Regions from separate parts of the Geodermatophilus bullaregiensis genome, predicted to be linked through region 1. Evidence: riboswitches for the same ligand, from Rfam matches in the RefSeq annotation. Region 1 holds a riboswitch; each other region holds the start of a gene.

Region 1 (5,708 bases):
GGACCAGCGGCTGGATGTGGGAGCGGCTCGTCCCGTTCCTGGACGGCGACCTGCACCTCCTCGTGGTCGACCTGCCCGGGCACGGCGGCAGCAACGCGGTCCCGTGGGTGTCGCTCGACGACACCGCGGCGGCCGTCGCCGAGGTGGTCCGCACCCGCGCCCACGGCGGGAGGGCGCACGTCGCGGGCCTGTCGCTGGGCGGCTACGTCGCCACGGCGCTGGCCGCCCGCCGAGCCGGGCTGCTGACCGGCGCCCTGGTGAGCGGCGTCAGCGTCCCGCCGTTCCCGCACCCGCGGCGGATGCGGCTCGCGGGACGTCTCGTGGCGCCGTTCGTGACGACGGGTCCGGTGCTGCGGGCCGACGCCCGCGCGCTGCGGGTGCCGGCCGAGGACCTCGACGGCCACGTCCGCGCGGCGCGCACGCAGGCGCCCGGCGAGTTCCTGCGGGTGGGGTCCGAGCTGGCCGGTCACGGCGTCCCGGACGGCGCCGCCACCTCCGACGCCCGCGTGCTCGCGGTCGCCGGGGAGCGGGAGCACGCCCTCGTCCGGTCGTCGCTCCCCGTGCTCGCCGGGGCCTTCCCGCACGGCCGGGCGCGGGTGGTCCCCGGCGTCGGGCACGCCTGGAACGGCGAGGCGCCGGGACTGTTCGCCGACGCCCTCCGCGCCCACACGGCCGGCCGGCCGCTGCCGCCCGCGCTCGTCGAGCCGTAGGGACGGGAGCCGCCCGGCGGGCGCGCTCAGGCGGGGAGCAGTCCCGGGTCCGGCGCGCGGACGGTCCGGAGGACGGCGGGCGGCACCGGCAGCAGGGACTCCGGCGGGCCGGGGCGGCCGAGGAACCAGCCCTGGCCCAGGTCGACGCCCAGGCCGCGCAGCGCCGCGGCCTCCTCGGCGGTCTCGATGCCCTCGGCGACCACGGTGACGCCGCAGCCGTGACCGAAGGTCACCAGCGACTCGACCAGCTTGCTCAGCACCGGGTCGGTGTGCAGGCCGCTGACGATGCTGCGGTCCATCTTGATGACGTCGGGGTCGGTCACCACGATGTGCCGCAGCGAGGAGAAGCCGGCGCCGACGTCGTCGATGGCCAGCCGCATCCCGGCGGCACGGAAGGGCAGCAGGGCACTGCTCAGCGCGTCGTAGTCCTCGACCGGGTCGTGCTCGGAGAGCTCGAGGAGCACCCGCGGCAGCGGCAGGGTGTGCAGCAGCGCGGAGAACTCCGGCGTCAGCAGGGTCTGCGGCGAGACGTTCATGGCCACGTAGCCCTCGACCGTGGCCAGGTGCTCGGCGGCCCGGCGCAGGGCCAGCAGCTCGACCTCGTGCCCGCGGCCGATGCTGTGCGCCTCCTCGAAGACGACGTCGGGGCCCTTGCCCCAGTCGGCCGGGAAGCGGCTGAGCGCCTCGGCGCCGACGCGGTCCCCGGTGGCCAGGTCGACGATCGGCTGCAGGACGACGGTCGGGCCGCCGGAGGCGACCAGCGGGTCGAGCCGGCCGTCGATCGCGTCGCGGCGCTGCTGGGCGCGCAGCTGGGGCTCGATGATCACCGAGGCGGCCGACGCCAGGACCTTCATCAGGGCCTCGTCGCGCTCGTTGAGCTCCTTGTCGGAGGTGAAGCCGAAGGCGCAGAAGGTGCCGTAGAGGCTGCCGTCCGACAGCGTGACCGGCGTCGAGACGTAGCTGCGGATCCGCGGGATGCGCGCCGAGGGCAGCGACATCGCCAGCGGGTGCGCCTTCACGTCGCTGATGACGGCGGGCAGCTCCCCGTCGAGGATCTTCTGGCAGAACGACGTCTCCTGGGCGACCTTCGCGCCCTCCTGGACGAGCACCGGCACGCGGGTGTCGACGACCTCCAGGTGCTGGGTGGTGCCGTCCATGCGCGTCAGGAACGCCACGGGCATGTGCAGTGACTTCCGCGCCGTGTGCAGCAGGTCGGCGACCTGCTGCTCGGCGTCGGTGCGCTTCCTGGCCATCGGTGTGCTCCCGTCGGAGGTGTGCCACCTCTCTCGACACCGGAGCCGCACGACTGGACCGGTCGCCACCCGGTCCCACCCGGACGGGTGGGACGTCCTGGGGTCACCCCCCGGGGTGAAGACGCCGGGGGCCGCTCCCGCTGCTGAGAGGGGCCCGCGGCGGTCAGGGGATCAGTACCAGTTGTTGGCCTGGAAGTGGTTCCAGGCCGCGCAGGGGCTGCCGTACCGGTTCTCGATGTAGATCAGGCCCGCGTCGACCTGCCGGTACGGGTCCGAGGTCTTGGCGATGCCGGTGGAGGCCCAGGTGGAGTCGAGGAACTGGGCGATGCCGTACGCGGTGCTGGTGGGGTTCTGCGCGTTCGGGTTCCACCCGCTCTCGGCCTCCCAGAGCTGCTCGAGGCAGCCGAACTGGGTGGCGTCGCCGCCGAGCTGGTCGAGTGCGTAGTCCTTGTACGCCTGCTCGCCGGTGGCGGCGGGTGCCGGCGCGGGTGCCGGCGCAGGAGCCGGTGCCGGTGCCGGTGCGGGCGCCGGGGCCGGTGCCGGTGCGGGAGCAGGCGCCGCCGCCTCGGGCGCGGGGGCGGGCGCGCCGCGCCCGTCCCGGCCGCCGTCCCAGGTCGAGGCGGACCCGCCGCCACCCCACCGGGGCTCGTCGGCCTGGGCGACCGACTGCCCGGCGAAGGTGAAGGCCAGGGCCATGGCCCCCGTGGCGGTCAGCAGGTGCAGGGCCCGGCGACGCGGCCGGGCGTCGCCGGCGGTGTGCTCGGCACGGGTGTCCTCGACGTGCGTGCGTGCGTGCATGGAGACGTCCTCACTGCAGGGGCGGTCGCCGTGGGACGGCGCCGCGACGGTCGGGATGTGCTGCGGCACGTGGCCGCGTCGGGCAGGGCTCGGCATCCGGGCGTGCGGCACCGGCCGGACACCGGGGTCCGGCTGAGGGCGCCGTGCGACGGCTGGCTGGCTCAGGTGGGCAGGCGGGAGCGCGACGGTCCCGGACCTGGACGCGCGGGGCTCGGCCCCGGGCGTGGCTGTACTCCGTTCTCCCCTGGCCGCCTACCGGGTGAGCTGACGGGTTCGGGCTGGGAGTGCCCTACCCGCTCCCGGCGGGACCGGGAGCGGGACTCACCCCGGTGGTACAGGTGGGTCCCCGGCTCGCACCGCGAGGTGCGACTCGGCGGCATCCGTCGGGGGCTCCCCGGGTGGGAGCCAGGTGACCGGCCGGACGCGGAAACGCTAAGGACGGGACCGGTCCGTGACAATCTCGTGACCTGAATCGGACCACCGCACGCCGCGACGAGCCGACGCCACGCCCAGGATCGCACCGGGAACGTCACCCTCCGCGATCGTCGGCACCCCGACGCGCGGCGACCGCCGGGTCCCTGGGGTCCCGGCGGTCGCCGTGTGGTGGAACGCGGATCAGCTCGGCCGCGGCGGCCCGCCCCGGAAGTCGGCAGCGGGGTGCTGGTCGGAGATGAGCCCGAGCACGTTGCCGAAGGGGTCGAGCACGGCCGCGCTGACCACCGGCCCGTGCGGCGTGACCGGGATGTACTCCTTGGCGCCCATCGACGCGAGCCTCTCGAGGACGGCGTCGAGGTCGGCGACGTCCCAGTGCCCGACCGCACCACCCGGTTCCAGCGCCGCGCCCGGCGGGGCCGTGGCGCGGGCGGCGATGGCCAGCCGGGTCCGCTCGTCGATGCTGAACGCGGCGTAGCCCAGCCGCCCGCCGGGACCGGGCCGGGTGAAGCTCGGCCCCGAGCCCAGGAGCTCGGTGTACCAGGCCGCGGCCGCGGCCACGTCCTCGGCCCAGTAGGTGATCGACGCGATCCTGCGCAGGCTCACGGTCTGCCCTCCCTCGTCGTCACCGTCAGTCCCCCGGCGCCCAGTCCGGGGCCGTCCAGCGGTGGAACACCCGGGCCACCGAGTCGCGCGGGCTCTGCCACGTCTCCGGGCGGTACGGGCTGACGTAGGGGGCGAGGGCGGCCATGACCTTGGCGAAGGCCGGCCGCATCGACTCGTGGTTCTGCCGCACGGCCGCCGCCTTGGCCCGGTCCTGCTCCAGGAGGTGCACGAAGACGTCCTCCATCGAGTACAGCCAGCGGCCGGTCACGCCCGTCTCCGTGGGCAGGTCGCCGGCGTCGGACTCGGCGAACACCCGGGCGATCTCGGCCTCGCTGCCCGGCTTCATCCGCTGGACGATGACGGTCATCTCCCGGTCGGGGGAGACCTCGCCCTCGGGCACCCAGGTGTAGAAGTGCTTCGCCACGGAGTGCGACGGGTTCTCCCAGTAGCTGGGGTAGGGCGTCACGTACGGGGCGATGGCCTCGGCGATGGCCTGGAACGCCGGCAGGCCGCGGCGCTGCCCGGAGACCTCCGGGTCCTCCTTGCGCTCGATGACGTGCAGGTACAGGCCCTCGTACGAGAGCAGGGCCCGTCCGACGACGCCGAGGTCCTGCGGCCGGGTGGTCCGGTCGTAGTACGCGAACACCGGCCCGACCTCGTCCTCGCTGCCGGGGGCCATCCGGCAGACGATGACGTTGCGGAACGGGCGCCACGTGGCCGAGGACCAGCTCGCGGGCGTCGAGACCGTGTTCGTGAACTCGACCGTGTCGTTGGCCCAGGGCGCCTCCGTGGGCGTCGTCGAGGCGTCGGCCGCGGGATCGGCCGACGGAGTGGCCGAGGGAGTGGCCGAGGGGGCAGGCGGGGTCATGGTGTGCCTCCTGTAGCGGGGGTGGGGGTGAAGCGCAGCGGCAGCTCGAGCAGCCCGCGGAAGGCGGAGGCCGCCGGGAGCCACTGCAGGTCCTCGACGGGGACGTCGAGGCGCAGGTCGGGGAGGCGGACGAGGATGCGCCGCAGCGCGGTCGTCGCCTCCAGCCGGGCCAGGGCGGTGCCCAGGCAGTAGTGGATGCCGTGACCGAAGGCCAGGTGCGAGGTGGGGCCCCGGCTCAGGTCGAGCTCGTCCGGGTCGGGGACCAGCGCCGGGTCGTGGTTGGCCGCGCTGAGCACGATGGTGACGATCGAGCCCTCGGGGATCCGGACCCCGCCGATCTCGAGGTCCTCGGTGGCGAAGCGGAAGCTCGACACCGGCACCGACCCGTCGAAGCGCAGCAGCTCCTCGACGGCGTCCGGGATCCGGGAGGGGTCGGCCAGCAGCTCGGCCAGCTCCTCGGGGTGGGTCAGCAGCGCGACGACGGCGTTGCCGAGGAAGTCCGACGTCGTCTGGTAGCCGGCGAACAGCAGCAGGAAGGCGCTGGAGACCAGCTCGGCCTCCGAGAGCCGGCCGTCCCCGTCGCGGGCGGCGATGAGGGCGCTGACCAGGTCCTCCCCGGGCTGCTGGCGCTTGGTCGCGACCAGGCCGGTGAAGTAGGCGTGCAGCCGCGACTGGGCCTGCCCGATCGCCGCCCGGTCCTCCTGGGGACTGCGCCCGCCGGTGCCGACGGTCCGGATGACCTGGGTGCCGGCCAGGATCTCCTCGTGGTCGGACTCGGGGATCCCGAGCAGGTCGCCGATCACCGCCAGCGGCAGCCGGAGGGCGAAGTCGTCCACGAAGTCGGTGGAGCCGCGCGGCGCCATCCGGTCCAGCAGGCCCTCGACGATCTGCTCCACGCGGGGCCGCATCGCCTCGATGCGCCGCGGGGTGAACGCCTGGGTGACCAGGCGGCGCAGGCGGCTGTGCTCCGGCGGGTCGGAGTTGAGCATGTTGGTGTTGATCTGCCGCGCCTTCTCGCCGAACACCGCCAGGTAGGTGTCA
Region 2 (5,708 bases), 420 kb from region 1:
GCGTGGGGTCAGGCGTCGGCGGACCAGCCGCGGGGGTCGACGCCGCCGGGCACGGGGGCCGCGGGGTCGTAGGGCGTGCGGGTGAAGACGAAGGTGCCCACGTCGAGGTGGTCCTCGGCGATGCGCAGCGGCTCGCCGGCGTAGTAGCCGTCCAGGCCCACCCACGCGCCGTCCTCGCGGCGGCGGAAGCGGCTGGCCCGCCCCGGCCGGCCGGGCAGCGGCCCCAGGTGCAGCAGCCCGCCGGACAGCGCGCGCAGCGCGACCGGGGCCGGCCCCCAGTACCAGACGCCCAGCCGCTCGAGCGGGACGGACGACGGCGAGGGCGACCACGCCTCGACCACCCGGGGCTCGGCGGCGCGCAGGTCGGCGAGCAGGCCCGGGACGAGTGCGTCCAGGCCGCTGGTGGTGTTGGCCAGCGAGACCGCGCCGGTGCCCTCCTCGCGGTCGACGAAGACCCCGGCGAGGAACCCGGGCATCGAGCCGCCGTGACCGGTCAGCGTGCGCCCGTCGACCCGCAGCACCTGCAGCCCCAGGCCGTAGGCCGACCACGCCGGGGAGGAGGGGTCGACGCCGGCGGGCACCGCCATCTCCTCGAGCGTCGCCGGGGACAGCACGTCGCCGGTGTCGCCGAGCAGGAAGGCGGCGAAGCGGGCGAGGTCGTCCAGCGTCGCCCACAGCTGACCGGCGGCGGCCATCACGCCGGCGTCGTGCTCGGGCTCGGGCAGGACGACGTCGGCCCACGGGTGCACCGCACACCCGTGCGCGGCCCGGCCGGAGGGCCGCGGCGTCGTCCGGGTCATGCCCAGCGGCGCCAGCACCTCTGCGGTCACGACGTCGACCCACGACCGCCCGCGCGCCCGGGCGACGAGCTCGCCGAGCAGGCCGAAGCCGAGGTTGGAGTAGTGGAAGCGGCGGGCCTCGCCCAGGACGACGTGCCCGCCGGCCAGCCCGAGGTCGGCCAGCGACCCGCCGGGCACCCGCTCCCACCAGCCGCCCGGGCTCTCGGCGGCGGCGCCGGCGAGGTGCGCCAGCAGCTGCCCGACGCTGCGGTCGCCGAACGGCGTGCCGGGCACGTGGCGGTCGAGCGGGTCGTCGAGGTCCAGCCGGCCCTCGTCGCGCAGCCGCAGCACGGCGACGGCGGTCACGGTCTTGCTGATCGAGCCGAGCCGGTACTGCACGTCGAGGTGCGGCTCCGCGACGTCGCCGCGGCCGGCCGACCAGGCCAGCCCGCCGCCGCGGACGACGCCGGCGACCAGGCTGGGCGCCCGGCCGTCGCGCTGCACGCGGGCGGTGCGGGCCAGCAGGGTGCGGGCGGTCGCGGGGAGCACGGGCTCGGCCATGCCCCGCACGGTAGGTCAGGCTCGCGCGGGCGCCTGCAGGCGGCCGGTGCGCGCGGCCCAGCGCTCGAACACGACGGTGGCCAGCGGCGGGATCGAGGCGGCGAGCGCGAGCAGCGCCGTCCACCGCGACCAGCCGAGCACCCGGGCGGCGACCAGCGCGACGACGAGGTAGGCGATGAACACCGCGCCGTGGACCGGCCCGAACACCTGGACGCCCACCTCGGAGGTCTCCGGGACGTACTTGACGTACATGCCGGCGAGCAGGCCCAGCCAGGACAGCGCCTCGGCGACGGCGACGACGCGGAAGGCGAGGGCGACGGAGCGGGGGTTCATGGCGAGCGGGTCCTCCGGGGGGACGGGCGGGTCTCCCCTGCCCAACGGCCGGCCCGCGCCGTGAATCCCGGCCGGTCGTGTGACCTGCGTGGCAGGGTCGGGCCCGTGCGGGGGCTGGCGCGGCGGGAGTTCTGCCTGGTGCTCCTCCGCCGGATGGCCGACCTGCGACCGGACCTGGTCGCCGAGGCGCTCCCCCGGCTGGGCGCCGACCGCGCCGCGGCGCACGCCGCGCACACGCGGTGGCAGGCGCTGCACCACGCGCCGCGGGCACCGCGCGGCCTGGCGCTGCGCGCCGCCGTCCTCGGGCCGGCCGAGCGGGTCGAGGCGCGCCGCCTCGGCGACCTCGACCTCGAGGTCCGGCACTGGCCGCTGCCGCTGTGGCCGCACCTGCGGTGGGAGGTCGTCTCTGGCCCGGGGGGCACGGTGCTGCACGAGCACCTCGTCCGGGCGCCCGGCTCGCCGGTGCCGCCGGCGGCCGAGGGGCGGCTGCGGGTGTGGGAGCACGTGGTCGCCGACGTCAGCGGCCTGCCGGGCGCGGTGGAGGTGGACCCGCAGGTGGTGACGCGCTGGGAGGTCCGGCTGCCGTCGGGCACCACCGCGGCGTTCGTCTGGGGGCTGCTCCAGCAGGTCCGGACGTGACCGGGCCCCGGCACCCGAGGGGTGCCGGGGCTCCGCGGAGCGGGCGGTGGAGCCCCTTCCTCAGGCGACGCGGCGGGCGCCGGCGTAGCCGCCCATCGAGTCGACGCCGGCCACCTTGACGACGTCGCCCGACGTCGGCGCGTGCACCATCTGCCCGTTGCCGATGTAGATGCCCACGTGGCTGACCGGGCTGTAGAAGAAGACCAGGTCACCGGGCTGCAGGTCGGCGCGGGAGACCGCCTGGCCCGTGCGCGACTGCATGGCGCTGGAGTGCGGGAGGGTGACGCCGGCGGCGCGGAAGGCGTACTGGGTGAGACCGGAGCAGTCGAACGAGCCCGGGCCGGCCGCCGCCCACACGTAGGGCTTGCCGCGCTGGGCCATGGCCGTGGCCACCGCCGTCGCGGCGGCACCGCTGCCCCCGCCGGAGGGGGCAGCCACCGGGGCGCCGGCCGTCCCGGTGGACGAGGAGCCGGACGAGGAGCCGGAGGACGAGGAGCCGGAGGACGAGGAGCCGGAGGACGACGAGGTGGCGCTCCCGGACGTCGCGCCCTCGGCGCGCTCGTCGTCGCGGCTGGCCCGGGTGTCCTCGGCGGCGTGCGCGGCCGCGGCGGCCTCGAGGGCGGCGCGCTGCTCCGCGGCGGTGAGCCGGGAGAAGTCGGCCTGGTAGTCGGCGATCTGCGCCTCGAGGCCGGCCTGCCGGGCGGCGACGTCGTCGTACTGGCGCTGCGCCTCGGCGGCGGCCTCCGCGGCGACGGCCTGAGCGGCGGTGGCGGTGTCGGTGGCCGCGGCGGCCTGGCCGAGCAGCTCGCCCTGGTAGCCGGCGACGCCCTGGAGCAGCGTGACCCGGTTGACGAACTCGTCGGCGTCCTGGCTGGTCATGAGCGCCTGCAGCGGGCCCATGCTGTCGCCGGTGTAGGCGGAGCGGGCGATCCCGACCACCTGGTCACGGGCGGCGTCGACGGCGACCTGCGCCTCGGCGAGCGTCGCGGCGGCGGCCTCGGCGGCGGCCTGCTGGGCGGTCAGCGCCTCGCGGGCCTCGTTGAACTGCTCGGTGACGACCTCGAGCTCGTGCCCGCGGGCGGCGACGAGCCGGGCGGCCTCGGCGGCCGTCGTCGGCTCCTCCGCCGCGGCCGGTGCCGGGACGGCCCCGAGGCCGAGACCCATGCCCAGGGCGCCGACGAGGGCGAGGACGGCGCGGCGACGTGACCGCGCGGGAGCGGGCGTGCCGGGGACGGACGTGCTCAGGGGCGCCACGGTTCGGCGTCTCTCCTTCTCCCAGGCCGCCTACCGGGTTAGCTGACGGGTTCGGGCGTGGAGTCGCCCGGCGCGCACGGGTGTCCGCGCGCACTTCACCCCGGGACTGCGATGGGTCCCCGGCCCGGTCCCCCTCACGGGCGGACCGGCTCGACGGCGTCCACGGGGTGCCACCCAGGTCGGTGACGGAGCGCCCCGTTGGACGTACGCAGCGTAAAGGGCGTGACCACCCCGTGACAATGAGTGAGTCACAATGACCTCACCCACACCGCCCTCCGGCCGCCGCCCGGTTGCCGCCACCCGGTTTGGGAGTGCCCCGGGACGAGCACGAGACCGGGCATGTGCTCCTCCACGCGGATGCGCCTCGCCCGGCCGCTCCTCGCGCTCGCCCTGCTCGGCTCGGTGGTCGCCTGCGGTGACAACACCGACTTCTCCCGGGGCCCGACCAACTGCGACGCCAGCGGGGAGAACGCGAGCAACGAGCAGGACGCGAGCTGCCAGGAGACGGGCGAGAACCCGGGCAACGACGCGCCCACCACCGACGACGCGAACCCGGGCGGCTGAGCCCCTCCCGCCCCGGCCGCTCGGCGGGCGCGTGACCGCCCGGACTGGTGGCATGAGCCGGTGAGCCCGGCGCGGAGGTGGACGGCGGCCCGGCTGGGTGCCGAGACGCGGGCGCTGCTGGGCGGCGCCCGCCGTCTGCTGCGCGGCCGCGACCTCGCCCTCATCGCCGCGGGGCTGACCTTCTACGCCGGCATCGCCGTCGTGCCGCTGCTGCTGGTGGCCGTCCGGCTCACCGCGCTGGTCACCTCACCCACCGAGGTGCGCGCCCTCGTCGACCGGCTGGCCGAGCTGCTGCCGGCCGAGCTGGGCGCGCCGGGGGCGGTGGAGCGGCTGGCCGGCGCCGGCGTCCGGCTGGACCTGCTCGGCTTCCTCCTGGCGCTGGTGCCGCTGTCCTTCTACGGCGAGGGGCTGCGGCGCGCCCTGCTGCGCTTCACCCGGCAGCGGGACACCGACACCCTGACCGGCTGGCGCGGACGGGCGCTCACCCTGCCGCTGGTCGTCGTCACGCCCGTGCTGCTGTACCCGCTGCTGCTGGCCGCCCGGTTCATGGCCGACCTGGCCCTCGAGGAGGGCCTGGGCCCGGCCGTCGGCCGCTTCTTCGTCGGGTACTACTCGGTGCTGTTCGTCCTCACCGTCCCGCTGGCCTGGGGCTTCGGGGTGGTGGCCGCCGGCCGGCACCGCCGTCGCGCGGTGGCCTCGGGAGCGCTGTTCACCGCGGCCTGCCTGTCGGGGTTCCTGCAGGGCTTCGTGCTGTTCCTCTCGCTGCCGCTGGACCTCGGGGCACCGTTCGGCGGCCTCGTCGCCGTGGGCGGCGTGGTCGCCGTCGGTCTCTGGATGTTCCTGCTGCACCTGGTGCTGCTGGCCGGGTGGCTGCTCACCCAGTCGCTCGACGAGCGGCTGGGCCGGCGCCAGCACCGGGATCACCCCGGGATCGGGACCGGGATCGGGAAGCGCGGGGCCTCGAAGGCCGGGACCGGCGGGGCCCCCGGCTCGGGCGCCGGCGGGGACCCCGGCTCGGGCGCCGGTGGGGGTCCGGGCGCGGGCGGGGGCTCCGGCGCGGGCGCCGGCTCGGGCGCCGGCTCGGGCGCCGGGGCCTCGGGGGCGGGGACCTCGGGGGCGGGGACCTCGGGGGCGGGGACCTCGGGGGCCGGCGACGGCGACTCGGCCGGCGGTTCGGCCGGCGCGGGCCCGGGAGCCGGCACCGGCCTCGGCGGGGGCGCAGGCGCGGGCGCGGGCTCCACGTAGTCGCTGCCGTTGCTGACCAGGATCGACACCTGCTGGCCCGGCACGGCGCGACCGCCCCGCGAGGGGCTGGTGCCCAGGAACGCGCCCTCGGGCTCGTCGCTGTCGACGCGCACGGTGCGGGAGGTGAACCCGGCCTCGGCCAGCGCGCGCTCGCAGGACCGCACGCCGGAGCAGCCGGGCACCGGGCGGGTGTTGCCGTCCTGCACGGTGGGGTCGGCCGGCGGGAACTCGCTGCTCCCGCGCGCCTGCAGGATCGGCGCCATGGCGTCCCGCCAGATCGTGGCGCCCTTGCCGCCACCGAACCCGCCGACGTCCTCGTTCTGCTTGGGGTTG
Region 3 (5,708 bases), 1.9 Mb from region 1:
CGTGCGGGCGTGGGCCGGCTTCCCCGTCCGGCTGCCCGACGGGCAAGTCCTGGGCAGCTTCTGCGTCGTCGACACCACGGTGCACCGGTGGACGGCCGAGGACGTCCAGCTGCTCGACGAGCTGGCCGCGATCGCCTCCCGCGAGGTCGCCCTCCGCCTCGCCACCCTCGAGGCCGAGCAGGCCAGGGCCACCGCGCGGGCCGAGGCGCAGCGGGCCGGTCTGCTGGCCCGCATCAGCGACCTGCTCACCGCCGACCTCGCCCCGGGCCACCTGTGGCAGGCCGTGGTCGCCCTCGCCGTCCCCGACCTCGGCGACTTCGCCTACGTGTGCACCGTCGGCCGCGACGGCGGCCTCGTGCCGGTGGCCTCCCAGCACCGCGACCCGGCGGAGCTGCCGACCCTGCGCGGGTGGATCGACCGCGCCGGCCGCCGCGTCGGTGAGGCCACCGGCCCGGGGCACGTCGCGGTCACCGGGCAGGTGGAGCTGATCGACCTGCCGGAGGCGGCGGGCCTGACCGCCGCCCAGCAGGACGCGGTCCGCCTGCTGGACGTGCGCAGCGCACTCGTCGCGCCGGTGATCCGCCGCGGGGAGGTGGTCGCCGTCCTCACCATCGGCCGCCTGCGGGGCGCGCCGCCCTACGGCGAGCGGGAGCGCGAGCTGGTCGCGACGCTCATGACCCGCGCGGGCATGGTGGTGGAGACCGCGCGGGTCGCCTCCTTCGAGAGGGCCGTGTCGGAGACCATGCAGCGCGCGCTGCTGCCGCCGCTGCTCCCCCAGCCCGACCACCTGCAGCTGGCCTCCCGCTACCTGCCCGCGGAGGACGCGCAGCTGGTCGGCGGGGACTGGTACGACGCCTACCTCGACGCCGCGCGCACCACCAGCCTGGTCATCGGCGACGTCGCCGGGCACGACATCACGGCCGCGGCCACGATGGGGCAGCTGCGCACCATGCTGCGGATGGCCGGCCACACCGGGACGGCCGGTCCGGCCGACGTCCTCACCGCGGTCGACGTCGCCAGCGACACCCTCGGGCACCACGTGTTCGCCACCGCGCTGGTCGCGCGGGTCCAGCGGTTCCACGCCGACCGCCCCGCCGTCGACCGCTCGATCACCTGGAGCTCGGCCGGCCACCCGCCACCACTGCTGCTGCACCCGGACGGCACGGTCGACGTCCTCACCGACCGCGTGGGCCTGCCCCTCGGGGTCGACCCGCACCGGCCCCGCCCCGAGCACCACCTGACCCTGCCGGTGCGCTCGACCCTGCTGCTCTACACGGACGGGCTGCTGGAGCAGCACGAGCCCGCTCCCGGCCCGGCTCCGGGCCCGTCCGCCCGGTCCGGCGGCGGGCCGGCACGCTCGGCCGTCCGCGACCTCGACACCGGCATGGCGCGGCTGACCGCGCTGCTCGCCGAGAGCACCGACCTCGACCTCGAGGGCTTGTGCGACCGCATCGTCACCACGCTGATCCCCGAGGGCGGGCCGGCCGACGACGTCGCCCTGATCGCCATCCGCCCCTACTCCGAGGAGCAGCCGCGCCCGGCGCACGCCGGACCCAACGTGCCGACCTGAGCGCCGGCACCACCGGGGTGCCGGCGCCGCGAGCGCGTCAGGCGGCGTCGTCCTCCAGCGCAGCGGTTCCGAAGGCCGGGGAGTCGAGGGCGGCGTCGAACGCGGCGGCCTCGTCCTCGAGGCCGACCATGACCTCGTTGGTCTGCAGCGTCACCAGCCAGGCCAGCGCGTGGTCCTCGACCGGCCGGGCGGAGACCTGCGCGATGGCGTCGAGCTGGGCGGCGACCAGCCCGCGGGCGGCCTGGTAGACGTCGGCGGCGCTCACCGCGACCTGCTGCTCGGCCAGCCAGAGCCGGCCGTCGGCCAGCACGCGGACCTCGGTCTGGCTGCCGACGCCGAGGTCGGCGGCGGCACTGGTCAGGACGGACATGCCGGCGCGCAGCTCGGTCAGGCGGCGGCTCGGGTCGTGGGACGACGGCATGGGCACTCCTCGGACGGGCCCGCAGGCCTCGGGAACGTGCTCTCAGAGTCGGCACCGCGCCCGCCCGCCCTGACCCCTGCTGGGGCGCCGGGGCACCCCTGGGGCGCGCGGGACGAAGCGTTCCCGGAGCGACCCGGACAGGCGGCGCGCGGCAGGGCCTCCCGCCGACGCGGACGTGGCCTGCGCCACGGACCCGGGCACCGACGGGCCGCTGACCAGTCACGCCGCACCGCCGGCGGCACCCGGGGACCGGGTGTGACCGGCGTCACGGCGACAAGTGCCATAACGGAACGTAGCTTCTTGGCTGCGCTCAGCTAAACACGAGCGTGGCACCGGCCCGCCAAACCCTGCCCACCGGCTGCCTCCCACCGATCCCCAGGGCAGGGGTGGGGGACCCAGGTCCACGGCGCGGCAGGGCTCTGACGCCTGCGCGCCTCGGGGTGAAGCCGCGTTCCGCGGCCGGGCACCGATCGCCCGAACCCGACAGCTCACCTCGCCGGCGGTGATCGGAGACCACCATGCCCAAGCACCGCGCACCCCGCTACGTCCGCACCAAGAAGGTCCTCGCCAAGGCCCCGGTCGCAGCCGGCGCCACCGCCGTCGGTCTCGGCGTCCTCGGCTCCCCGGCGGCGGCCGCCGCCACCACCCACGACTGGACCGGCGTCGCCCAGTGCGAGTCGGGCGGGAACTGGAGCACCAACACCGGCAACGGCTACTACGGCGGGCTGCAGTTCAGCCAGGCGACCTGGGCCGGCTACGGGGGCACCGCCCTCGCACCCCGCGCCGACCTGGCCACCCCCGCCGAGCAGGTCGCCATCGCCGAGAACGTCCTCGCCGGGCAGGGCATCGGCGCCTGGCCCACGTGCGGGACGCGCCTGACCGAGGGCACCACCCCGGCCGCCGCCGGGACGGCCGCGCCCGCGGCCGAGCAGCCGGCCGCCCCGGCGACCGCCGCCGGGCAGTCGGCCGAGACCCCGGCGACCGGCCAGGACGACGACGACGACCGCGGCGACCGGTACGACCGCGGCACCTGGGACGGCCAGGACCGCTGGGACGACGCCGACACCTACGGCCGCCACGCCGCGGAGGGCGCCCACACGGTCGAGCGGGGCGACACCCTGCGCGAGATCGCCGCCGCCCACAGCCAGACGTGGCGCGAGCTGTACCAGCGCAACGTCGACGTCATCGGCAGCAACCCCGACCGCCTCACGCCGGGACTGGTGCTGACGACCTCCGGCGCCGAGCAGGCCGCTCCGGCGACCCGGGCCGCCGCTCCGGCCGAGGCGGCCCCCGCCGCCACGACGGCGACCATCGGCACGTCGGCCCCGTCGGCCACGACGACCCCCCTCACCCAGACGGCCGTCGCCGCCGCGCGCATCACCAACAGCGCCGGCAGCGTCCAGCCGCAGGTCCAGGCCGCCGCGGACGCCGTCGTCGCCTCCGTGCCCGGCGCCGCCTCGATCACCCTCGGCGGCACCCGCGCCAGCGCCGTCGACCCCAACGGCCACCCGTCCGGGCTGGCGCTGGACTACATGGTCCTGACCGACGCCGCCCTCGGTGACGCGATCGTCCGGTACCACGTCGACCACTGGGAGGAGCTCGGCGTGGACTACCTCATCTGGGAGCAGCAGATCCTCAGCTCCCCGACCGGCTCGTGGAAGCCGATGGAGGACCGCGGCGGCGTCACGGCCAACCACTTCGACCACGTGCACGTGAACTACACGGCCTGAGCCCCCGGGCCTCCGTGACCGCGGCCCCCTGCCCACACCCGTGGGCAGGGGGCCGCGGTCGTCCGGCTCAGCAGCAGCGGCTGACCGGGTTGCGCTCCCGCTCGTCGGCGCGGCGCCGCTCGAACTCCCGCCGGCTCAGCGGCTGGTGCCCGTGCTCGGCGCAGTGCCGCAGGTGGTCGTCCCAGCGGGCCTCGCCACTGCACTCCCGCAGGTACCACCGCACCCCGCGCCAGGTCCGGACGGCGGCCTCGCGGACGGTCCCGGCGGCGGTCACCGGGACGGACCCTCCTCCGTGAAGGTGCCGTGGCCCCGCGCACCCGCACCGACCATCCGCTCCTGCTCGGCCATCACGCGCTTCTCCTCCGCGGTGGCGAACAGCCCCGCCGGCTCCACGATGGACGACGGCACGGCCGGCTCCTCGGTGGTGGGGACCGGCCCGCCGGCCCGCAGGGCGCGGGCGATCACGACGACCGAGTTGACGACCACGACCAGGGTCAGCAGCGCGAACACCGCCTGCAGCACCCCGTTGAGCGTCGAGTTGTAGACGACCTGCTCCATCTGGTCGACGTCCTGCGCCGGTGCCAGCAGTTCGCCTCGCTCCAGGGCATCGGCGTAGAGCTGGCGCTGCGTGAAGTAGCCGACCCTCGGGTCGCCCGAGAACACCTTCTGCCAGCTCGCCGTCATCGTGACGGTGAGGTCCCAGGCCAGCGGGATGGCGGTGACCCAGGCGTAGCGCACCTTCCCGTGCTTGATCAGCAGCACCGTCACCAGGGTCAGCGCGATCGCGGCCAGCAGCTGGTTGGCGATGCCGAACAGCGGGAAGAGCTGGTTGACGCCGCCGAGGGGGTCGGTCACCCCGACGTAGAGGATGTAGCCCCACAGCCCGACCACCACCGCACTGGCCATGATGTTCGCGGGCCGCCACGACAGGTCACCGAAGCGCTTCCAGACGTTGCCGATCGTGTCCTGGAGCATGAACCGCCCGACCCGGGTGCCGGCGTCGACGGCGGTCAGGATGAACAGCGCCTCGAACATGATGGCGAAGTGGTACCAGAAGGCCGCCATCCCGGTGCCGAACGCCTGGGACAGGATGTTGGCGATGCCCACGGCCAGGGTCGGCGCACCGCCGGTGCGCGAGATCAGGCTCGGTTCCTGCACCGCCGCCGAGGCCGCGGCGAGATCCTCCGCCGAGGTGGGGAACCCGAGCCCGGTGACGTAGGCCGCCGCCGTCTCCGGGGTGCCGCCCGTCACACCGGCCGGGGCGTTCATCGCGAAGTACAGACCCTGGTCGATGACGACGGCGGCGATGAGCGCGCTGATGGCGACGAAGGACTCCATCAACATGCCGCCGTAGCCGATCAGGCGGACCTGGCTCTCCTTGGCCACCATCTTCGGCGTCGTCCCGGACGAGATCAGCGCGTGGAAGCCGGACAGTGCGCCGCAGGCGATGGTGATGAACACGAACGGGAACAGCGACCCGGCGAAGACCGGGCCGGTCCCCTCCCGGGCGAAGTCGGTCACCGCCTCGGCCTGCAGCACCGGCCGGGCGAGCAGCAGACCGATGGCGAGCAGCACGATCACGCCGACCTTCATGAACGTCGACAGGTAGTCGCGGGGGGTGAGCAGCAGCCACACCGGCAGCACGGAGGCGACGAACCCGTAGACGACGAGGGCGAGGACCAGCCACTCCTTCGACAGCGTCAGCGTCTCGGCCAGTCCCATCTGCTCGACGTAGCCGCCGCCGATGACCGCCGCCAGCAGGAGGACGACGCCGATGGCGGTGGCCTCCAACACCCGTCCCGGACGGATCGTGCGCAGGTAGACACCCATGAAGAGGGCGATGGGGATGGTCAGGGCGATGGAGAACACGCCCCACGGCGACTCGGCGAGCGCGTTGACGACGATGAGCGCGAGCACCGCCAGGATGATGATCATGATGGCGAAGACGGCGATGAGCGCCGCGATGCCGCCCACGATCCCGATCTCC
Region 4 (5,708 bases), 2.0 Mb from region 1:
AGGGCGATCCGCTGGGCCGCCGTCGGGTGCGAGCCGAAGAACCACTGCCACGGTGCCGGCGGGCTCGGGTCGGACACGTTGGTCTCGGCCAGCCGGCGCTGCATCTCGATGAAGGCCGCGGCGTCCCCGGTGAGGTCGAGGGCGTGCAGGTCGGCGCGCGCCTCCACGTGCCGGGAGACCAGGTTCTGCACCGGGGTGCCCACCAGCGAGCCCAGGGCGACGAGCAGCAGGACCAGCGGGACCACGCGCGGGTCGCCCGGGGAGTCCGCCCCCGCCCGCCGCAGCAGCGGCGGCCAGGTGAGCAGCCAGCCGAGCAGGGCCACCGCGGCGGCCGCGCCGAGCGCGCCGAGCAGCGTGCCGGTGAGGACGTCGTCGGTGGCCACGTGCCCGAGCTCGTGGGCGACGATCGACTCGACCTCGTCGTCGGGGACGTCGGCCAGCAGCGTGTCGTACAGGACGACGCGGCGGGTGGAGCCGAACCCGGAGACGTAGGCGTTGAGCGACGTCGTCCGCCGGGAGGCGTCGGCGACGAGCACGTCGTCGACCGGGGTGCCGCTCTCCTCGCCCAGCTCCAGCAGGTCGGTGCGCAGCTGCCCGGCCGGCAGGGGCGCGAAGCTGTTGAACGCCGGCTCGATGACCACCGGGTAGAGGAAGGAGCCCACCACCACGAGCCCCGCCGCCCCGGCCGCCGCCCACGCCCACCAGGCGCGCGGCGCCCGACGGGCCAGTGCGACGAGCACGAGCAGGGCGAGCGCGGTGAGGGCGGCGTCGATGGCCGTGGAGACGGCGACGTCGCGCAGCCACAGCGGCCACGAACGGGTGGACAGGCCGTAGCGGTGCCGCACCACCTCGCCGTAGGCCGACACCGGCAGCGTGGCCAGCCGGCCGACGACGACCAGGGCGACCGTGCCGAGCAGCACCTGCCAGACCCAGCGCCCGCCGAGGGGCCGCGCGACGGCGGTCACCAGCCGGCCGCCCAGCCGGGTGAGACCCAGCAGGGCGGAGGCGGTGAGCCCGAGCAGCAGGCCCACCAGCGACGCGGGCCGGATGTCCGCGGCGAGGGCCTCGGCCCGCCGGAGGGCCTCGGCGGGCAGCCCCGCGTCGGCGCTGACCGGTGTGGCGCCGCCCGGCGGTGCGGGCAGCAGGGTCCACGGCGTGCGGACGGCGATGACGACCACGAGCGCGGCACCGAGCACGGCCGCGACCAGCAGGGCGGCGCGAGCGCCTCCCCGGCCCGCCCCGCTCACCCGGCCGATCCTAGGCGGCGTCCTCCGGGCTCCGGTCCTCCCCCGCTGCGGACGCGGCGAGGGCCGGCGACCCGGGTGGGTCGCCGGCCCTCGGGCACCCGACTCCGTCCGGAGGGGCCGTCGCCGGACGCCGTCCGCTAGACGATGCGGCGCATGGCGGTGATGCCGCCCATGGAGTCGACCGACACGACCTTCACCGGCTCGCTGGAGGTCGAGGCGTGCACCATCTGGCCGTTGCCGACGTACATCGACACGTGGCTGACCGGGCTGTAGTAGAAGATCAGGTCACCCGGCTGGAGGGCGTCGCGCGAGACGGCGGTGCCCATGCGCGACTGCATGCTGCTGGAGTGCGGCAGGGTGATCCCCGCCGCGGCGTAGGCGTACTGCGTCAGGCCCGAGCAGTCGAACGCGTCGGGACCGCCGGCGCCCCACACGTAGGCGTCGCCGACCTGCGCCAGCGCCGTCTGCACCGCCCGCTGGGCCGCCGCACTGCCCCCACCGGCCGGTGCCGGGGCCGGAGCGGCGGGAGCCGCCGCGGCGGCCGGAGCGGCCGGGGCCGCCGGAGCCGCCGGCGCCGCCGGGGCCGCCGGGGCCGCCGGAGCGGTCGGCGCCGCCGGGGCCGCGGCCACCGGGGCGCTCTCGCCGACCGTGCCCGCGGACTGCTGCGCGGCCAGGGCCCGCTGCGCGGCTGCCGCTGCCTCCTGCTGGGCGGCGGTCAGCGCGGCGACCTGCTCGCGGTAGTCGGCGATGTCCTCCTGGAGCCGCGCCTCCTGGGCGCTCAGGTCCTCCAGGGTGCGCTCGGCGTCGGCCTCGGCGGCCTCGGCGTCGGCCTGTGCCCGCGTCGCCGCGGCGGCGGCCTCGCCGACCTCGGCCATGACGTCGGTGGTGTGACCGGCGAGCTGGTCGAGCGTGGCGAGCCGGCTGACGAAGTCCTCGGCGGAGGCGCTGGTCATCAGCAGGTCCAGCTCGGGCATGGTGTCGCCGCCGGTGTAGGCGGTGCGGGCCACCTGCCGGATCCGACCGTCCAGTGCGTCGAGCCGGGTCTGCGCGTCGGCGGCGGCCCGGTCGGCCTCGTCGGCCTCGGTCTGCTGCTGGGCGAGCACCTCGCGGGCCTCGTTGACCTGCTCGCTGACGACCTCGAGCCGGTGACCGGCGTCGGCGGCGAGCTGGGCGGCCTGCTCGGGACTGGTGGCCTGCTCGGGGTCGGCCGTCGCGGTGCCGGGCAGCAGGGCCAGCGTCAGACCGGCGGTGGTGCCCACGAGCGCGACCCGGCCGAGACGGCGGAGCAGCGGGCGGCGGCGGTGCGGGCCGGTGACGGGACCGGCGGTACGGCGGTCGGTGGACTGTGCGCGCGCATGCCCCAGGGCAGGGCGGGGGGTCGCCACGGGCGGCGGCTCTCCGTTCTTCCTCAGCAACCGCCTACCGAGTTAGCTGACGGGTTCGGGCTGGGAAGACGTGCCCTATCTCCGCACGCCGGAGGAGGTCCGGCGCGCACGAGAACTCACCCCAGTGCTGCGGTGGGTCCCCGGCTCACCTCGCGACCGCCCGAGGGCGGCGTCCGGTGACTCGGCGGTGTCCGGCCGAGGCCACCTCGTGTCGGGTGACGACCACCCGGCCGAACGGCGGCCACAGTACGGACGTGATGCAGTTGTGACAAACGGGGCCCCCGGGGACTGTGAGAACACCCACGGTGGGCGATCCCGACACCCCGGTGCGTGCCGAGGTGTCCACAGCGGCGCCCGGTGTGTCCTCGTCCGGCTCGGCTCAGCCGGTGCGGCGACGCCCGGCCGGCCGCCCGCCGCGCGCCTCCTCCCGCCCGGCCGTCGAGGGCCGGTGACGCAGGGGTGGCACCAGACCGCCCTCGGCGAGTGCCCGGACGGCGCGCCGCTCGACGTCGTCGAACTCCACCACCACGCCGGGTCGCGGGAGGACGACGTCGTCGGGGCCGGTGCCGCGGGCCGCCGGGACGGGGGGCACCGGCAGCAGCACGGGCGCGGTGTCCCGCTCCCCCGGCGGTGCCCCCAGCAGGGCGGTGACGACGCAGTCGGCGCAGCCGACGCCGCGCGCGGTGCACGTGTCGCAGTCGATGAGCATGGCCGTGTCCCTCCGGTGTCCCGGCCGCGCCGCCCGCTGCCGGGCCGCGGTCGGGACGGTCTCCCTGTCGGTTGCTGCGCACGCTAGGGACGACCACCGACAGTCCCGGCTCAGCCGCCCGCGTACTCCCAGTGCCAGGGCTCCTCGCGGCCGTTGCCCGGGTCGGCCCACGTCGGGTGCAGCCAGCCGAAGCGGCCGGCGTTGGCGACCATCCACGCGTACTGCGGGGTGCCGAAGGTCTCGATGCCGCCGCACAGGTCCACCGCCAGGCCCCAGCCGTGGTTGCTGGTGCCGGGGACCGCCGCGAGCGCCGGCTTCTCGCCGTAGAGGCGCACCTGGCCGGCGTAGGTGCGGTAGGAGTCGGTGATGCAGACCGGCTCGCCGAAGACGTCGGCGAACGCCGCGCTCATCGCCCGCCAGGCCGCCGCCGCGTCGCAGCGCAGCGCGTGGCCGGACACGCCCAGCGGGCACAGCGCGCTCGGCGGGATCAGCCCGTTGGGGTAGCCGCCCCAGGATCGGCCGCCGGAGGAGCTCGGCGGGTACACGGGGTTGCCGCACTCGACCGGCAGCGCGCCCCCGGTCGGCCCGGGCGCCGGCTCCTCCGGCCGCGGCCCGAGGCTCGGCCGGCCGACGTGCAGCACCTCGTCTGCGGGCAGCCGCCGGACGACGACCGCCCCGGCCCGGCCGTCGGCGGCCAGCATCGTCTGCCGGTCCAGGGCGATGCCGACGTGGCCGAGACCGGCCTCCGGCGTGCCGGGGAACACCAGGTCCCCGGGCAGGACGTCGGCGAGGTCGACCGGCGTGGTGACCGCGTAGAGCCCCGCCTGGTCGTCGGGCAGGTCGATGCCGGCGGCACCGTAGACCGAGGAGACCAGCGAGCCGCAGTCCCAGGAGTCCGGACCGGCCGTCCCTGGGGCGTACGGCCTGCCCAGGGCGTCCATCGCTGCGGTGACCGCCGCGACCGTCTCCGCGGGCAGCACCAGCAGCGACGTCGGCTGCTGCGGCAGCTGCGCGGTACCCGGCTGGACGCCCCCGGCGGCCGCGCCGACCGGCGCCAGCCCGACCGGCAGGCCGGCCACCGGGTCGAGGAGGGCCGCCGCCGGCGGCGACTGCACGCCGGCCGCGGCCAGCCGGCCGAGGTGCGCCCGCCAGTTGGCCGCCGTCTGCACGTTGACGTCGGCCTGCTCCCGCTGCAGCCGGGCCAGCTGCCGGTCGACCTCGGCCAGCGCGGCGTCGAGCTCGGCGGTGACCGCGGCCGCGCTCGCCTCCAGGTCGGCCACCTCCGCGGCCAGCTCGTCGGCCCGGCCCCGCGCCTGCGCCAGCGCCCCGTCAGCGGACTCCCGCTCGGCCAGCGCCGCCTGCCGCTGCCGCTCGGCCTCGCCCACGACCTGGGCGGTGTGCGCGTCGACCGCCTCGAGGTAGCCGAGCGCGGACACGACGTCACCGGGGTCCCCGCCGGCGAGCAGGACGGTGAGCGGCGTCAGGGAGCCGCCGTCGCGGTAGGCCGCCGCGGCGTACTGCGCGACCACCGTCCGGTAGCGGGCCAGCTCCGCCTCGGCGTCGTCCACCGCGGTCCGCGCGGCCTCGACCTCGGCCTCGGCGTCGGTCAGCGCCTGCCGGGCCGCGGCCACCTCGGTCTGGCGCCGCTGGAGGTCGGCCTGGACCTCCGCGGCGCGCTGCTGCAGCCGGTCGAGCGCCTCGCTGTCGAGCACTCCGCTCGTGCCGCCGGGCTGGTCGCTGGGCGCCGCCGCCGCCGGGCCGGCCAGGGGGACGGCCACCAGCAGGGCCGCCGCGCCCGCGAGCACCAGCGCCGCCGCCCGCCCGGGAGCGGCCGGCCGGGAGCGGGAGCGCATCGGACCACCTCGACCTGGCCGGGACCACCGTGGCCCGGACCGGAAGCGTGCCGCACCGCCCGCGGCTCGCGCCACAGGTCCGCGCACCCTCCCCCCCGGCCGGGCGAGACACGGTCCACGGGCGTGCGTCCCCGGGACTGTCCGACCCCCGGCCTACCGTCCCGCCGTGCCCCTTCCCAGCGCCCGTCCCGGCGGCACCGGGTCCCGGCTGCCCCGTCACGCGCAGGCCTCCGCCCACCCCGGCCGGGAGCTCCCCCTCCACCACCAGGGCACGATCGACGAGCTGGGGACGCCGCTGGCCGGGGTCACGTTCGTCGTCGTCGACCTGGAGACGACCGGCGGCTCGCCCAAGGACTGCGCCATCACCGAGATCGGTGCGGTGAAGGTGCGCGGCGGGGAGGTGGTCGGGGAGTTCCAGACGCTGGTCGACCCGGGCTGCGAGGTGCCGCCCTACATCAGCGTGCTGACCGGGATCACCACCGCGATGGTGGCCACCGCCCCGCGGATCGGCTCG

What was found. Region 1 has a riboswitch for cyclic di-AMP ahead of JOD57_RS12930 (aggregation-promoting factor C-terminal-like domain-containing protein). Riboswitches for the same ligand answer to the same signal wherever they lie in the genome.
Region 2: another riboswitch for cyclic di-AMP. It lies ahead of JOD57_RS10920 (C40 family peptidase); the one in region 1 lies ahead of JOD57_RS12930 (aggregation-promoting factor C-terminal-like domain-containing protein).
Region 3: another riboswitch for cyclic di-AMP. It lies ahead of JOD57_RS26070 (LysM peptidoglycan-binding domain-containing protein); the one in region 1 lies ahead of JOD57_RS12930 (aggregation-promoting factor C-terminal-like domain-containing protein).
Region 4: another riboswitch for cyclic di-AMP. It lies ahead of JOD57_RS03430 (C40 family peptidase); the one in region 1 lies ahead of JOD57_RS12930 (aggregation-promoting factor C-terminal-like domain-containing protein).

Annotation. Positions count from the first base shown of each region.
Region 1 covers NZ_JAFBCJ010000001.1:2,734,065-2,739,772, forward strand. Annotated here, with positions in the region: gene JOD57_RS12920 (alpha/beta fold hydrolase) at 1-710, shown strand, start outside; gene JOD57_RS12925 (EAL domain-containing protein) at 737-1,963, opposite strand; gene JOD57_RS12930 (aggregation-promoting factor C-terminal-like domain-containing protein) at 2,135-2,761, opposite strand; cyclic di-AMP (ydaO/yuaA leader) riboswitch at 2,996-3,147, opposite strand; gene JOD57_RS12935 (VOC family protein) at 3,377-3,799, opposite strand; gene JOD57_RS12940 (TcmI family type II polyketide cyclase) at 3,825-4,667, opposite strand; gene JOD57_RS12945 (cytochrome P450 family protein) at 4,664-5,708, opposite strand, start outside.
Region 2 covers NZ_JAFBCJ010000001.1:2,314,689-2,320,396, forward strand. Annotated here, with positions in the region: gene JOD57_RS10905 (serine hydrolase domain-containing protein) at 9-1,340, opposite strand; gene JOD57_RS10910 (DUF3817 domain-containing protein) at 1,356-1,673, opposite strand; gene JOD57_RS10915 (hypothetical protein) at 1,779-2,312, shown strand; gene JOD57_RS10920 (C40 family peptidase) at 2,373-3,566, opposite strand; cyclic di-AMP (ydaO/yuaA leader) riboswitch at 3,580-3,726, opposite strand; gene JOD57_RS10925 (hypothetical protein) at 3,906-4,130, shown strand; partial or broken gene JOD57_RS25360 (YhjD/YihY/BrkB family envelope integrity protein) at 4,191-5,030, shown strand; gene JOD57_RS10930 (transglycosylase domain-containing protein) at 5,051-5,708, opposite strand, start outside.
Region 3 covers NZ_JAFBCJ010000001.1:803,830-809,537, forward strand. Annotated here, with positions in the region: gene JOD57_RS03690 (GAF domain-containing SpoIIE family protein phosphatase) at 1-1,570, shown strand, start outside; gene JOD57_RS03695 (hypothetical protein) at 1,608-1,991, opposite strand; cyclic di-AMP (ydaO/yuaA leader) riboswitch at 2,348-2,508, shown strand; gene JOD57_RS26070 (LysM peptidoglycan-binding domain-containing protein) at 2,510-3,721, shown strand; gene JOD57_RS26670 (CstA-like transporter-associated (seleno)protein) at 3,789-3,995, opposite strand; gene JOD57_RS03710 (carbon starvation CstA family protein) at 3,992-5,708, opposite strand, start outside.
Region 4 covers NZ_JAFBCJ010000001.1:745,509-751,216, forward strand. Annotated here, with positions in the region: gene JOD57_RS03425 (M48 family metalloprotease) at 1-1,247, opposite strand, end outside; gene JOD57_RS03430 (C40 family peptidase) at 1,385-2,506, opposite strand; cyclic di-AMP (ydaO/yuaA leader) riboswitch at 2,649-2,829, opposite strand; gene JOD57_RS03435 (hypothetical protein) at 3,012-3,341, opposite strand; gene JOD57_RS03440 (NlpC/P60 family protein) at 3,452-5,194, opposite strand; gene JOD57_RS03445 (DEDD exonuclease domain-containing protein) at 5,361-5,708, shown strand, end outside.